2 regions of the Paenibacillus sp. E194 genome follow, and region 1 is predicted to be linked to the other one. Evidence: riboswitches for the same ligand, from Rfam matches in the RefSeq annotation. Region 1 holds a riboswitch; the other holds the start of a gene.
What was found. A riboswitch is a leader RNA that binds a small molecule or an ion and turns the genes downstream of it on or off. The one in region 1 is predicted to bind S-adenosylmethionine.
Positions count from the first base shown of each region.

Region 2: another riboswitch for S-adenosylmethionine. It lies ahead of metA (homoserine O-acetyltransferase MetA); the one in region 1 lies ahead of AZ66_RS17865 (methionine ABC transporter ATP-binding protein).

Region 1 is NZ_JMDX01000132.1:6,116-13,879, forward strand. Features, by position in the region: gene AZ66_RS17850 (SDR family oxidoreductase) at 14-796, opposite strand; gene AZ66_RS17855 (MetQ/NlpA family ABC transporter substrate-binding protein) at 1,037-1,882, opposite strand; gene AZ66_RS17860 (methionine ABC transporter permease) at 2,098-2,763, opposite strand; gene AZ66_RS17865 (methionine ABC transporter ATP-binding protein) at 2,763-3,788, opposite strand; SAM riboswitch class I at 4,036-4,178, opposite strand; gene AZ66_RS17870 (Cthe_2314 family HEPN domain-containing protein) at 4,257-4,952, opposite strand; gene AZ66_RS17875 (UbiD family decarboxylase) at 4,958-6,751, opposite strand; gene AZ66_RS33375 (hypothetical protein) at 7,057-7,191, shown strand; gene AZ66_RS17880 (COX15/CtaA family protein) at 7,368-7,764, opposite strand, start outside.
Region 2 is NZ_JMDX01000003.1:27,189-34,952, reverse strand. Features, by position in the region: gene AZ66_RS00840 (LLM class flavin-dependent oxidoreductase) at 1-442, opposite strand, end outside; gene AZ66_RS00835 (winged helix-turn-helix transcriptional regulator) at 594-959, shown strand; gene corA (magnesium/cobalt transporter CorA) at 1,041-1,976, opposite strand; SAM riboswitch class I at 2,513-2,640, shown strand; gene metA (homoserine O-acetyltransferase MetA) at 2,809-3,753, shown strand; gene AZ66_RS00820 (aminotransferase class I/II-fold pyridoxal phosphate-dependent enzyme) at 3,750-4,931, shown strand; gene AZ66_RS00815 (trans-sulfuration enzyme family protein) at 4,937-6,112, shown strand; gene mqnC (cyclic dehypoxanthinyl futalosine synthase) at 6,337-7,476, shown strand; gene ytxC (putative sporulation protein YtxC) at 7,658-7,764, shown strand, end outside.

The DNA of each region.
Region 1 (7,764 bases):
CGTACATGCAGCATTAGGATTTCGAGCTAATCGTTGTACGAATAGGATCGAGTCCGCCTGAAACATTAATAATATTACCAGTTATAAAGTCAGAAGCATCCTCACATAAGAAGCGAATGACTCGTGTCACATCTTCACCACTGCCGGGACGGCCGCGCGGCGTCTCGTCATCGGTTAGATGAAGTACATCCTCGATCTTACGCTCCTTGTTGTCACCACGAATATCGCCAGGGCAAATCATATTCACCGTAATGCCATTCTGTGCTTCCTCTACCGCCAGTGTCTTCGTGAAGGACACTAGTCCCACCTTGGCTGCGGCATACACCGCCCGATGCGGCCAAGAACGCGCCTCAGACGCATGGCCGAAGCCATAATGGATAATGCGCCCCCACCCCTTCTTCCGCATCGATCCGAGCAGCAAATGATCGAGCAGAATGACACCACTTAGATTCCCATTCAATAAATACATAATGTCCTCTTCCGAGTAATCCGCGAACAATCTCCGCTCTCTGATGAACGGCCCAGCATTGTTCACCACAATATCAGCCATACCGATGCGTTCATTCATTTCAGTAACGAGCCGTTTTACTTCCTCCGGCTTGGAAATATCCGCGCGAATGGCAATACATCGTATTCCCGTCTTCTCGAGCTGGAGCCGCAGTTCTTCAGCCTCTGCCTCGCTATGTACATAATTTAAGACAATATCATGCCCGGTTTCGGCCAATGTCATAGCTGTCATCTTCCCGAGGCCTTTGGCGCTCCCCGTAATAAGAGCAATTTTACGCTGCTGTTCCACGTCGTAATCCTCCTTTTGAGCGCTTCAAAGAACTTCCACGTTCAGTATAAGATATTTGCCTTGGCAGAACAACTTTGCATTAGACACTGATGTAGACAAACTGTCCATCTCCGCAATGCAACGTACTTGAATCTCCTCCACCTAGGTTACAAAGAAAAAAAGCCCTAGCGGCAAGCTCCACCTTTCTTATCGAAAGGCAGCTCGCGTCTAGGGCTTCTCTCATTGGAGCGTAGTCTGCAATTAGAATGCAGGTACGATCGAACCTTGGTATTTATCTTCAATAAACTTCTTCACATCATCAGACTGCAAAGCTGCTACCAACTTTTTCACAGCGTCACTATCCTTGTTGTCCTGGCGAGCAGTCAAGATGTTCGCATACGGAGAATCCTTATCTTCAATGAACAACGCATCCTTCGTAGGATTCAAGTTCGCTTGCAGTGCATAGTTCGTGTTGATAAGCGAGAAATCTACTTCATCCAGCGTACGAGGCAGCATTGCAGCTTCCAACTCTTTGAACTTCAAGTTCTTCGGATTCTCAGCAATGTCATTAACCGTTGCTTCCAGACCTACGCCATCCTTCAACTTAATAATGCCTTGCTTCTCCAACAAGAGCAGCGCACGTCCGCCGTTTGTTGCATCGTTCGGAATCGATACCGTTGCGCCATCTGCAATTTCACTAACCGACTTAATCTTCTTGGAGTAAGCTCCGAATGGCTCAACGTGAATATTCCCTACACTTACTAGGTTGTATCCCTTCGTCTTCACTTCATTGTCTAAGTACGGCTTATGTTGGAAGAAGTTCGCATCAAGCTGCTTCTCATGTACTTGTACGTTCGGCTGTACATAATCCGTGAACTCCTTAACTTCCAACTCAATCCCTTGCTCAGCCAGCTTCGGCTTAATATGATTCAATATTTCCGCATGAGGCACTGGCGTTGCAGCAACGACAAGCTTCACTTTCTCCGTGCTAGCCTTGCCTGCTTCACCAGAAGCATTCGTGTTATCGCCTGCTGTATTCTTGTTGCCGCAAGCAGCAAGCACCGCTACGAGTGTAATAAGCGTCAATACAAAAGTCCACTTTTTCATGTAATTCACTACTCCTTCCAAGATCCCCATTTTAATTGATGATTATTTGTAAGTTGAAGCTCCTAAGAGCGTGCTTCCTATGCCTATTAGGTTTTGATCCAAATGATCTTTTCATCCAACTTGTAACTACCGATAATTCCAATTGAATTACTGGGATTATATCATATTTTGTGCTGCCGTCAATCATGAAATGACCGACTCAGCACAAATATTTTTTATTTCCTTGTATAGCGGCGAACAAATGCATCGCCAATCCATTGCAGCACCTGTACGAGTATCACCATAATAACGATCGCCACGATCATCATTTCAATCTCATAGCGATGGTATCCGTAGCGAATCGCCAGATCACCGAGACCGCCTCCACCAATGAGGCCTGACATCGCAGTATACGATACAAGCGTGACCGCAGTAATCGTAGTTCCCGCAATCAATCCTGGCAGTGCTTCCGGAAGCAGAACCTTCCACACAATTTGCCATGTAGATGCGCCCATTGCTTGCGCCGCCTCAATGACACCGCGATCAACTTCGCGCAGTGACGTCTCAACGAGCCGGGCGAAGAACGGTGCAGCCGCGATTACAAGCGGCGGGATTGTTCCTTCAACCCCGATCGACGTTCCTACTACAATTCGTGTAATCGGTATGATCGCGATCATTAGAATAACGAACGGTACTGAACGCAGCACGTTCACAATGAATGACAAGATACTATATACAATCTTCCCAGCTCTGCTACCCGTGCGCCCAGTTAAATATAAGAGCACGCCTAGCGGCAAGCCAACAAGGAAGGTGAATAGTACAGAGAACAGCATCATCTGCAATGTTTCTCCAGTAGCCGAAGACACATCGCTCCAATTGACAGTAGAGAAATCGAAATTCATTACGCGATCACCTCCACTTCAAGACCCTGTGCCCGGAGAGAAGATAATGATTGCTCTACAGCACTTGTGTCGCCATCTAGACGAACAACCAATTGGCCGTAAGGAGTATCCTTCATCCGAGAGATCGTCCCCTGTAGTATCGCGAAGCTGACGCCCGCTTCCGTAAGGACACGATGCAGCACCGGCTCATACGTGACTTCACCCAAATAGTTGATCTTCACGACCCGGGAATGCTCAGCAGCCTGGCTCTTGAAGGATGCCCAAGGCTGGATATCCGCATCGCTTCGCTCCTCGAGTATGAATTCACGTGTCACTGGATGCTGAGGCTTCAAGAACACGTCTACAACCTTGCCTGCCTCAGCAATCTTCCCGCCATGAATAACGGCAACTTTGTCGCATATCGCTTGGATGACGTGCATCTCATGAGTGATCAGCACGATCGTAATTCCGAACTTGCGGTTAATATCGAGCAGCAGCTCCAAAATCGAATTCGTCGTCTGCGGATCTAGCGCCGATGTTGCTTCATCACAGAGCAGCACCTTCGGATCATTCGCAAGCGCACGCGCAATCCCTACGCGCTGCTTTTGTCCACCGGACAATTGAGCCGGGTATTTATGCTTGTGTTCTTCCAAACCAACAAGCCTAATCAACTCATTTACTTTCTTCTCTACTTTATCCTTGGATGTTCCCGCTAGGCGCATCGGAAATGCAATATTGTCATATACCGTTGCTGAACTGAGCAGGTTAAAATGCTGAAAAATCATCCCGATTTTGCGCCGCTGCTGCTGCAGCGCCGACTTCGATAGCTTCGTTAAGTTAACGCCATCTACCTCAACTACACCTGCCGTAGGCCGCTCAAGCAGGTTAATGCTGCGCAGCAGTGTACTCTTTCCTGCACCTGAATGGCCGATAATGCCATAAATCTCGCCAGATTCAACCGACAGACTCACATCATCCAGTGCCAGCAGCCCTTGCACCTTGCCGTTAGCACCATATTGCTTACTTATATGTTCCAACCGAATCAACGGAATCGTCACCTTCCTTCATGCTAGCCACATTCTAGAATAGATAGGCGCTACAGCCTTATCTTCATCTATCCGTATGCTGTATCCTCTCAATAACTGCCGCCAAATATACCACATTCCTTGGCTACCTTCACTTCTCAATTTTGGGGCCGCTCGTTCATGCAAAAAGCCCCCTCTTGGCAGATGCCAAAAGGGGGCGAACGTTCGGTATTCTGTGAAGAAACCAGATGAAAAATCGACTCTCCCTTTCTTATCTGCCAGAACATTACGTTCTGAAGGAATTAGCACCATTGACATCTTGCAATCGCATAACTCACTGTTATGCATCCGGGTTGCAAGATCGGTTGCCGGGCTTCGCAGGGCCTGTCCCTCCGCCACTCTTGATAAGAAAACAGTTATGAAATTTAAATTGAGTATAATGCAGCAGGTGAAAGTTGTCAATTAACTTTTATTCCCTTTTCAATTCCATTACTTGACGGGAAGCAGTCGAAATACATGGATCAATGCGCCACACACCATCTCCAGACCATGCTGCAAATCTGCCACATTGGCCTGAATATCCTCAAGCTTAATTTTGTCATTCAAGCTGCGATGCCGCTGCCATAAATCATCCTGCATTTCTGGGTTCATATGATGAATCTCCATATTGCGTCGCTTGCGCAGCCGCTGAAGTGCATCTTCATGCCGCTCCTTCAATGCCGTCAGGGCATGTTCCAATTCAGGATGCTGTCCCTTGAAGCGCAATTGGCGAAGCACCGTAAAATAAGAGAAATGATGCTTCACCCTCTCGGTCTCCAAGGATAGCACTGTATTCAGCAGCGTTCCAAGCTTGTCCAAGATCGAGAACACACGAATAAATCCATTTTTATAAAAATAGACGTACCGGTAATAATCATCCTGCTCCGATTCAGACATCTCGGCCTCATAATGCTTCGACACACGATCGGCGAACTTGTCAGACGCATATACGCTTTGTTCCAGTTCATCCAAGGAGGTCTTCAGTCCGACTGTCCACACTTCTATCTTGCGCCAGAAGTGATCGGGATCGCCTGTTCCCTCCATGCGACTGCGTATTGCTTCCAAATAGTTGTCCATCCCCGCCATTGCATCCTTCAACGTTCCGCTGTCAACACGGGGTGGCTCCCCGAACAAGCTGCGCAGCATGGAACTCACCCCCGCTTAATTCCGTTTGGGAAATAGTCTTTCCAACGGCGGTCGACCAATTCCACAATATCCTCACGCGGGAATAACTCATCTGGATAGCCTGGCTTCATGCGGGCATCGATAACAATTGGCAATTTATACGAGAGATGGTGATTACGGACTTCCATTGCTGCGTATATATCTGATGCGGGGTTAAATCGCGTAAACACCGTCCACAAAAACGACAACTGCGTATTGGCAACCTGAGCGTCGTCAACAAGGAAGACAAGCGGCCACTTCGTCTCTTGTGCAGCAAGACGATGTAGCAATCGTTCCGCCAGCTGAGGTTCTGCTTCATACGAAGCACCTGACATCGTCAAGCAGCCACGGCAAAATACAGCCACATCGTTAATCTCATCGATCGGGCCTTCTTCGTACACGCCAGGCAATTCACGGACTACATCGCCTACACCGAGCAATATTCCCTTGCTGCCATGGTTCAGCTTATGCCCCGTATAGTCAAGTGTGTCATGGGACGTATTATTAATCACGTACAGATCCGTCTCTGGCTTGAAGCGCTCTAGCACCGCTTCCGTAAGCTCTGCAAAGTTCTCTAAGTCAACCGGCTGATCCGTCAACATCAAGAACTTCGTCAAGCTGAGCTGCCCTTCGCCAAGAATACGGAAGCCAGACAGAAGTGCCTCACGAGAGTAGCTCTCACGTACAACAGCTGCGGCAAGCGAGTGAACGCCTGTTTCTGGATATGGATGTACCTTGCGTACCGCCGGCATAACCATCGGGAACGCTGGCGACAACAATCTAACCAGATACTCGCCCAAATAGTAGTCTTCCTGACGCGGCTTGCCCACGATTGTAGCTGGGTAGATCGCATTCTTACGGTGGTACATGTGCTTCACATTCAGGAACGGGAACTCATGCGCCCATGAGTAATAGCCGTAGTGGTCGCCAAATGGCCCTTCCATGCGGCGCTCATGTGGTGGAACATACCCTTGGATAACGAACTCTGCTTCCGCTGGGATACGATGTCCTTCGAATCCGCTGTCTACCACTGGAAGACGCTCACCCATGACGAATGATGCCATCAACAGCTCAGGGAGCTTCTCCGGCAGTGGAGCGATCGCAGCCGCAATCAGTGCAGGCGGCCCGCCCACGATGACGGATACCGGAAGCGCTTCATTGCGCAGCTCAGCCTCATGATGATGGAGGCCGCCGCCCTTTTGAATTTGCCAATGAACACCTGTCGTGTTGTCATCGTAAATTTGAATTCGGTACATACCGAGATTGTGATCAGCGCTCTTCAGCTCCGGATGTTCGGTATAGACCAATGGAAGCGTAATAAATGGACCTCCGTCCAGCTGCCAGCTCGTCAATGCCGGCAAACCCTGCATCGGCTTGTCTGTACGCTTCACTTGCATAATTGGAGCTTGCGAAGAAGATACATCTTTCATGCCAACCTTCATCAGGCTAAGGAGCTCCTTCACCGTCGAACGCTCTTGCCACAGCTTCTTCGGTGATGGAGGCATTAGACGGTTTACGGCCTCTACGCACTTATTCGCGAGCTGCTCAGGACGCGTTCCGAAGGCCATATCCACCCGGCGCATCGTACCGAACAGGTTCGTCGTCACTGCAAAGGGGCTGCCCTTCACATTGGTGAATAGAAGCGCAGGACCTCCCTCTTCAATGACGCGTCGATGAATTTCTGCAATTTCCAAATACGGATCAACTTCCGCTTCAATAACGACGAGGTCATTCTCACGCTTCAGCGTGTCGACAAAGTCGCGTATATTCGTAAATGACAACTACGAGCCCTCCTTGAAAAAATAAGCGTATCTTTGTTGCTGTACATGAACAGTTACATGGATGCCGCAGGATGTCTGCAATAATTTGCGTTCACAACCGGGCATTAATGACAAACGAAAACTTCCTCTTCTGTAGTATAGCTGTTTTTTTGATGAACCTAAAGCCTGACCGAGCAGACAACTTACGACATTATTACGACATTGTAAGATAGCCGTAAGCCGATTACATGGTACGAGCAGAATATCTACAGGTATAATGAGGACATCAAAGGGAACACATCAAAAATAGTTGGAGGTAAAATGATATGAAAAACAACAATCAAGTTATCGTACGCAAGCCGTGGAATGTTCGCTGGTTGGCAGCAGCAAAGGCTGCCGCATCTATCGTATTGCTCGGTGCGCACTCGAATGAAACACAGCAAGTAAAGGAAGGCGCCTAATCCAATGAATGTTTCTCAGAGAAAAAGAAGCAGCTCGCTTGCCTCTCGTTGACAATCTCCATTGTCCAACAGTAAGCGATCTGCTTCTTTATTTATAACCACTGATTCCATTCTATAATTCAAACTCAATCTTCTTCGGTTCTTCTTACCACCATCACAGCCAGGAGAAACGATCCTTATTTTTGTCGCAGCTGCCAGACACGGATGCTCATATAACAGAGTACACTGAACAGTCCACAAATTAATACCGTATGTAATAAGCTTGCAAATAGGAATAAGTCTGGATTCGTAATCGTACTCGCAACGACCGCGCCGCTTGCAATCTGTGCTGCACATAGGATAAGCGCCCAAATGCCGCACAACTGAATCTCGCGATTGTCCTTGTGGTAGTGGTAAGCAAAATGTGACATTATCCCGATTACAACAAATAACAGTGCTGCTGCCACACGATGCATGAAGGCAATTCCTGTTCCCCCCGACAGCTCCGGAATCAACTCTCCGTTGCACAGCGGCCAGCCCATGCATGCCCCTGAAGAGTCCGTGTGCCTAACAAATGCCCCTACGTATATTACG
Region 2 (7,764 bases), on a different contig from region 1:
AGAACAATTTTTCATAATCTGCCTGATCGTAACCGAACAGAGGAAACGATTCGACAAATGCGCCACGGCCAGCGATAATTTCTGCACGTCCGTTCGATAGCAAATCGAGTGTCGCATAATCTTCGAACACAAGCACCGGATCTGAGCTGCCTAGCACCGTGGTGGCACTAGTCAATCGAATTTGCTTGGTGACTGAGGCGATCGCACCCAATACGACAGGTGTAGCCGATACAGCAAAATCTAATCGATGGTGTTCTCCAACACCGAACACATCGAGGCCGGCTTCGTCGGCTAGCTTGGCTGCGGCTACAATTTCCTCAAGACGCTGTTTGGGACTAATCGCGCGTCGAGTCAAAGGATCTTGAATAACGTCCCCGAACGTGTAGACTCCTATCTCGATTCCAGCTTGGCTTTTATTACGTTGAACATCACTCTTCTTCATCAATATTTCACCTCATATTGTTGGTTGGGAACATGATGTGAATTCTCTTCGCTGCAATTGAATTATGATGTTTATTAGGGGAGTTGAAAAGAAGGCACTATAAAGTGGTATAGTATCATTGAAGATACCATTGATGGGGGATGTTGGGTTTATGGGGACGGAAGGGAAATGTCCGGGAGCTTACTCGGCCATTGATGTCATTACGGGGAAATGGAAACCGCGTATTTTATATCGATTGGCTCAGTCCGATTCGGTTCGCTTTAATGAGCTAAGACGATTCATACCAGAAATCACTCAGAAAATGTTAACATCTCACTTGAGAGAGCTAGAAGAACATGACGTTGTAAGTCGTGTAATATACGCGGAAGTACCGCCACGAGTGGAGTATTCACTTACTGCATATGGGCGAAACATTATTCCGATCCTGCAATCGCTCCAGGATTGGGGAATGGCTCACTTGTCTCACTTGGAACAGGGTTCTGATCATTCGACAGGCGATCGTTCTCCAATAAAATAGTTTAGGCTAGTAATGCAAAGAAAATAAAGTGGGGGTGTTCAAGGTCATTATCAAATGACTTTCGAACACCCCCGCTGAATATTAAATCCAGTCTTTCTTGCGGAATAAGTAGAACATAAAGATACCAAGCGCAAGCATGAATCCGATCATATACAAGGAGCCGTACTCCCAGTCCATAATTGGAATATATCCGAAGTTCATGCCGTAGATCCCTGTTATTAAGGTTAGCGGCATGAATATAGTTGTAATGGCTGTGAACACTCTCATAATATCGTTTGCGCGATTCGCGATGCTAAGCTGATAAGATTCACGTAAGTTGCCCATGAGGTCGCGGAACGTTTCGAATGTCTCCGATACTTTGACGGCATTCTCGTAAATATCCTGGAAGTACTTCTGCAGGTCATCGCCGATCAATCGCAATTCCTTACGATAGAGGACAAGCAATACCTCTTTTTGAGGGCCAAGACCCTTCTTGAGCCACAGAATCTCACTTCGCAAGCTGATGATTTCATTGAGATGTTCTTTCTTCGTGCTCATAATGAGCTCTTCCTCAAGCTTGTCGATCTTCGCTTCAATTCGATCTCCTACTGTGAAGTAGTTGTCGACAACCAAGTCAATGAGCAGGTAGAGCATAAGGTCAGGGGTGCTCGCTTGCTGCTCCCACAATACAGGCTTCACCATACGCAGCTCGTTAATCTTCTGCTTCGTTACGGTAATAATGAAGTGTTTGCCGAGGAAAATGTTCAATGAGCGTAAAAAGATCTCTTCATCGTCAAAGCGAATGCTGTTGAACACGATAAAATAATGACCTTCATAAATTTCGATTTTGGGACGCTGCTCTTCTTCACTCATGCAGTCCTCAACTGCCAAATCATGCATGCTGAATAATGGCTGCAGAACGACCAAATCCTCAATGTCAGCATCGATCCAGTAGAAGCCATTCTCTGGCGGTGTTAATGCGACATTGATATCTTCCTCAGTCGTGAAGACGCCCTCGTTGACCAGACGGATTTTCATTGCACTCACTCCTTGGCGCTGTCGCCATTGCGACATGCGCATCGTCTAATGTTACAGACGACTCGACAAGGTTGGGCATGCGCAGTCCGTCGTTCGCGCACGTGATATAAGCCTAGGCACAATTAGTGAACTAGGTTCTCGCAGAGGCACGAATCCCGACATTGGACTGCGAACTTGCCGCTGCCTGTCGAATCGTAATATTCGGTTGTACGTACGTACTACGGAACGACCTCGGGTCGCCATCCATCCGAACTCACCTCAGCTTGAATAATTGTACGTGACTTTATACATCATGCGCCCAGTGAAGGAATGATTGTTGCCTTCATTGAAAAGTTAAGGCCTCGATGCACCTTGTTAAGTATAACGCTCGTACTTCAACCTTTCAAGACAAAATCCATTGGCGGAATTCGTCAATAATGCATCGTATGCGAAGGGGGTGGAATCGTGAATTTTTGTTGTGTTCACCTCTTGACGAACAGCTTCTCTTTGCCGTACATTATTACCAAGACCAAATCAAATGAATATTCATATAAGCAATCTTATCAAGAGTAGGTGGAGGGACAAGCCCGATGAAGCCCGGCAACCGGCAATGCGCACATATGAAGCGCGATGCACGGTGCTAATTCTTGCAGGAACGATGGAAGTCGTTACTGACAGATGAGAGAGGCTCATGAGCATGTACAACATGACCTTTCTCGTAGTCGAGGAAGGTCTTTTTGTATGTCTCCAAGCCATTTTATCCGTTTCAAGGCAGGCCAATTTACGGTTGCCGCAATGCTGATTTCATGTGACTAGCACCATCCAATAACCATTTTCGAGGGGGAGAGCGTCAATGCCGATTAAAATTCCGGATCATTTGCCGGCCAAAGAAATTTTGACTCAGGAGAATATCTTCGTCATGGACGAAACGAGAGCCTATCATCAAGATATTCGTCCGCTGCGAATCATCATTCTCAACTTGATGCCGACGAAAGAGACTACGGAAACCCAACTCCTGCGCTTAGTGGGCAACACGCCGCTGCAAGTTGAGGTGACGCTCCTTCATCCAGCAAGCCATACATCCAAAAATACGTCCGCACAGCACTTATCTTCGTTCTACAAAACATTTGAAGATATTGAAGGAGAGCAGTTTGATGGCATGATCATTACGGGTGCTCCTGTCGAACAGATGAAGTTTGAAGATGTAGACTATTGGGATGAGTTGTGCCGCATTATGGAATGGTCTAAGGAGAATGTAACTTCCACGTTCCATATTTGCTGGGCATCACAAGCGGGCCTCTATCATCACTATGGGGTACCGAAATATGCGTTGGATCAGAAAATTTTCGGTGTGTATGAGCATGTACTAGCTAAGGAAAATGTGAATCTGACACGCGGCTTCGACGAGATGTTTCTTGTACCGCAATCCCGTCATACGGAATTTCGGAGAGAGGATATCACGAAGATTGCCGAGTTAGAAATATTAGCGGAGTCAGAAGAAGCAGGAGTGTACTTGGTAGCGACACATGATGGGAAACAAATTTTCGTGACTGGTCATTCGGAATACGATTGCTGTACCCTGAAATGGGAATATGACCGCGATATTGCGAAAGGGATGGAGATGGACATTCCGAGAAATTATTTCCCGAATAACGATCCTTCCCGCAAGCCTTATTCTACTTGGCGTGCGCATGCCAGCCTTCTCTTCTCAAATTGGCTGAACTACTACGTATATCAAGAAACACCTTACGAATTGGGCAAGGCCGTACCGCGCAAGGAAGGGGCTCATCAATTATGATCGAACGTAACGAAGAGAACTACCGCATCGAAAGTCGACTAGCTCAAATTGGATCGGTTCATGAACCAAAAACAGGAGCTATTAATTATCCGATTTACCAAGCAACTGCATTCAGGCATCCGAAGCTTGGGCAGAGCACGGGGTTTGATTACATTCGGACGAAGAGCCCGACTCGTACTGTTCTAGAGGAAGCAGCAGCTACGTTAGAATGTGGGGATGCTGGATTTGCCTGTAGTTCTGGCATGGCGGCATTACAGACATTGTTCGCGATGTTCGGGCAAGGCGATCATCTGATTGTTTCCCTCGATCTGTACGGCGGTACTTATCGTCTGTTGGAGCGGATTATGTCTCGTTTCGGTGTGAAGGCCTCTTATGTAGATACAAATGATTTTGATGCGCTTGAGTCTGTAAGAACACCGCAGACGAAGGCCGTCTTCATAGAGACGCCTACGAACCCCTTGATGATGATTACGGATATCGAGAAGGTAGCAGCGTGGGCGAAGGTTCATGGAATTCTCACCATCGTTGACAATACGCTGCTGACGCCATTTTTCCAGCGCCCGATCGAACTTGGGGCAGATATGGTAGTACACAGTGCAACGAAGTACTTGGGCGGACATAATGATGTGCTTGCTGGTCTGATCGTAACGAAAGGGAAGCAGTTGTCGGAAGAAATCGCCTTCCTGCATAATTCGATCGGGGCTGTCCTGAGCCCGACTGACTCCTATCAATTGATGCGCGGCATGAAGACACTTGCCCTTCGTATGGAGCGGCATCAGTACAACGCAACCCGCATTGCCGAGTGGTTGTTAGAACATCCTGCCATCGACAATGTGTATTATCCTGCACTCGAGCAGCATCCGGGATATGAGATCCAACAGCGTCAATCGTCGGGCAACACAGGCATCTTCTCCTTCCGCTTGAGGAATGCAGCTTATGTAGAGCCGATCCTGCGCCACCTGAAACTAATCGCCTTCGCGGAGAGCTTGGGTGGGGTAGAGTCGCTGATGACTTATCCGGCGATCCAGACCCATGCGGATATTCCGCAGGAGATTCGGGATCGGATTGGTGTTGACGATCGCTTGCTAAGATTCTCGGTTGGAATTGAACATGTTGATGACCTAATCGCTGACTTGGAGCAAGCTATAGAAGCGGCTAGAGTAGAAGTGGAGGGATAACGCAGATGAATCAAGCATCAGACGGTCAACCAATTAAGCAATCACGCCGGTTTGCGACGAAGCTGATCCATTTTGGCGGTGAGATCGATGCCGGTACGGGAGCTTCCAGTGTCCCGATATACCAAGCTACGACATTCCATCATGAGGACATTTACAATCCGCCTCAGTACGATTACTCTCGCTCTGGCAATCCAACACGTGAGGCATTGGAACAATATATTGCACTGCTCGAGGGCGGGACAAATGGATTTGCCTTCGCATCAGGGATGGCAGCGATCTCTTCGACATTCTTGCTGTTATCGGCAGGAGATCATGTTATCGTAACGGAAGATGTGTATGGTGGAACGTACCGTCTCTTGACCTCCATTTTAAACCGGTTGAACATTGAGTCCACCTTGGTGGATATGACCGACATTGAGCAGGTGAAGGCTGCGCTTCGTCCCAATACGAAGGCTGTCTATATGGAGACACCGTCCAATCCGACGCTCAAAATTACGGATATTGCAGAAGTGGCTGCATGGGCCAAGGAAAAGGGTTTGCTCACCATGCTGGATAATACGTTCATGACCCCTTATCATCAGCGTCCGATTGAGCTTGGTGTTGATCTAGTCTTACATAGTGCAACCAAGTTCTTGGGCGGACACAGTGATGTGCTCGCAGGTCTAGCAGTAACAGCCAATGAGAGTCTTGGCCGCCGTGTGAAGCAATTGCAGAATGGCCTTGGCACTGTGCTTGGGGTTCAGGACAGCTGGCTGCTGATGCGCGGCATGAAGACATTGGAAGCTCGGATGAATCAGAGTGAGCAGAGCGCCCGCCGCCTTGCTCAGTGGCTGAGTGAACGATCGGACATTTCCGCCGTCTATTACCCTGGTCTAGCCGATCATCCTCGCCGTGAGGTTCATGAGAAGCAATCGCTTGGATACGGCGCAGTGGTATCTTTCGATGTGGGTTCTGGTGAACGGGCGAAGCAAGTGCTGAACAAAGTGACAATCCCGCTTGTGGCAGTCAGCCTTGGCGCTGTTGAGAGCATCTTGTCTTATCCTGCCATGATGTCTCACGCAGCAATGCCGCATGAAGTTCGTCTGCAGCGTGGAATTACGGATGGATTGCTCCGCTTCTCTGTTGGGCTTGAACATGTCGAGGATTTGATTGCGGATTTGGATCAGGCGTTATCCAAATAACCGATTCTATCCAGCACCCTTCCCTTGGGAGGGTGCTGTTTTTATGGGCGATGTATGTTACGATTATTTAGTGAAGCTGCTTCTTGAGCGATACAATGCACAACATAGATAATGAAGCGGCATGTGCAATAATCCGTACAATTTAACCCCGCCTTAAGCGGGGTCTACTTCGCTTTATATACGAGAGTGTAAGGCAACATATGAGAGGGGAAGTGACTGTGACGATGTCACCGATAGACCGCATTTTGGACAAAGCGCTTCGTGGTGAACGATTGAATACAGACGATTGCGTGACCTTGTTCGAATCTGATCAGATCGAGAAAATGGGGGCAGCTGCCAACCAAATTATGAAGAAATGGCATCCAGATCCGATTGCTACATTTGTAATTGGGCGCAATGTCAACTATACAAATATTTGTGATACGTACTGCAGATTCTGTGCCTTCTACCGTGCTCCGGGTTCTAAGGAAGGTTATGTGCTTCCTGATGAAGTCATCTTCCAGAAGATTCAGGAAACGATCGATGTAGACGGAACTGAGATTCTGATGCAGGGCGGAACAAACCCAGAGCTTCCATTCAGCTATTATACGAATCTGCTTCGCGAAATTAAGAAGCGGTTCCCAAGTATTACAATGCACTCCTTCTCTCCTGCAGAGATTATGAAGATGAAGGAAGTCTCGAATGGACTATCTCTAGAAGAGGTAATCCGTCAAATTCATGAAGCGGGTCTTGACTCGCTGCCGGGCGGCGGAGCCGAAATTTTGGACGACCGTACTCGCCGGAAGATCAGCCGCTTGAAGGGTTCATGGCGTGATTGGATGGACGTCATGCAAACTGCCCATAAGGTCGGCATGAATACAACGGGCACGATGGTTATCGGCTTCGGCGAACTGCTCGAAGAGCGCGCACTGCACTTGGAGCGTATTCGTACAGCACAAGATGAATGCATGCAGAACGGCCATCCTTCCAAGGGTTTCCTTGCGTTCATTCCATGGACATTCCAACCGGACAACACGAACATGAAGGCAGAGCGCGTATCGCCTGAAGAGTATTTGAAGACACTCGCGATCAGCCGCTTGTTCCTAGATAATATTCCGAACTTCCAAGCATCATGGGTAACGATGGGGCCGGAAATTGGCAAGAAGACGCTCAGCTTCGGCTGCAATGACTTCGGCAGTACGATGATTGAGGAGAATGTCGTATCGGCTGCTGGTGCTACACATAAAGTAAACATCGGAAGCACGCTGCAGCTTATCCGCGAAGCGGGCAAGATTCCTGCACAGCGTGATACGAAGTATAATATTTTGCGTGTGTTTGATGATGAACATGCCACGGTTGCCAAAGATTTTGTTATGCAAAATTAAGCGTTAATTGAAAATGAAACAGTACACCTGCTGGACTTTCCGTTGGAAAGCCAGCAGGTGTTTTTTATTTTTGGCAATTATGCCAGAAGGAATGCAATCGTCCTCTGTTTTCCAGATTCGTCTTCGTATATCTCCATTCATGACCCCATATACTTAAGAAGGAACAGAAAGGAGTGGGCTCATGGAGTTGTTCACGATCTCGTTGCCGCTGCGATCCGAATATGACGCAGTAACGCTGACTGATTTGCTGCAGCAGGAGCTGAGCGATTTACATAAACAGCCGAATGG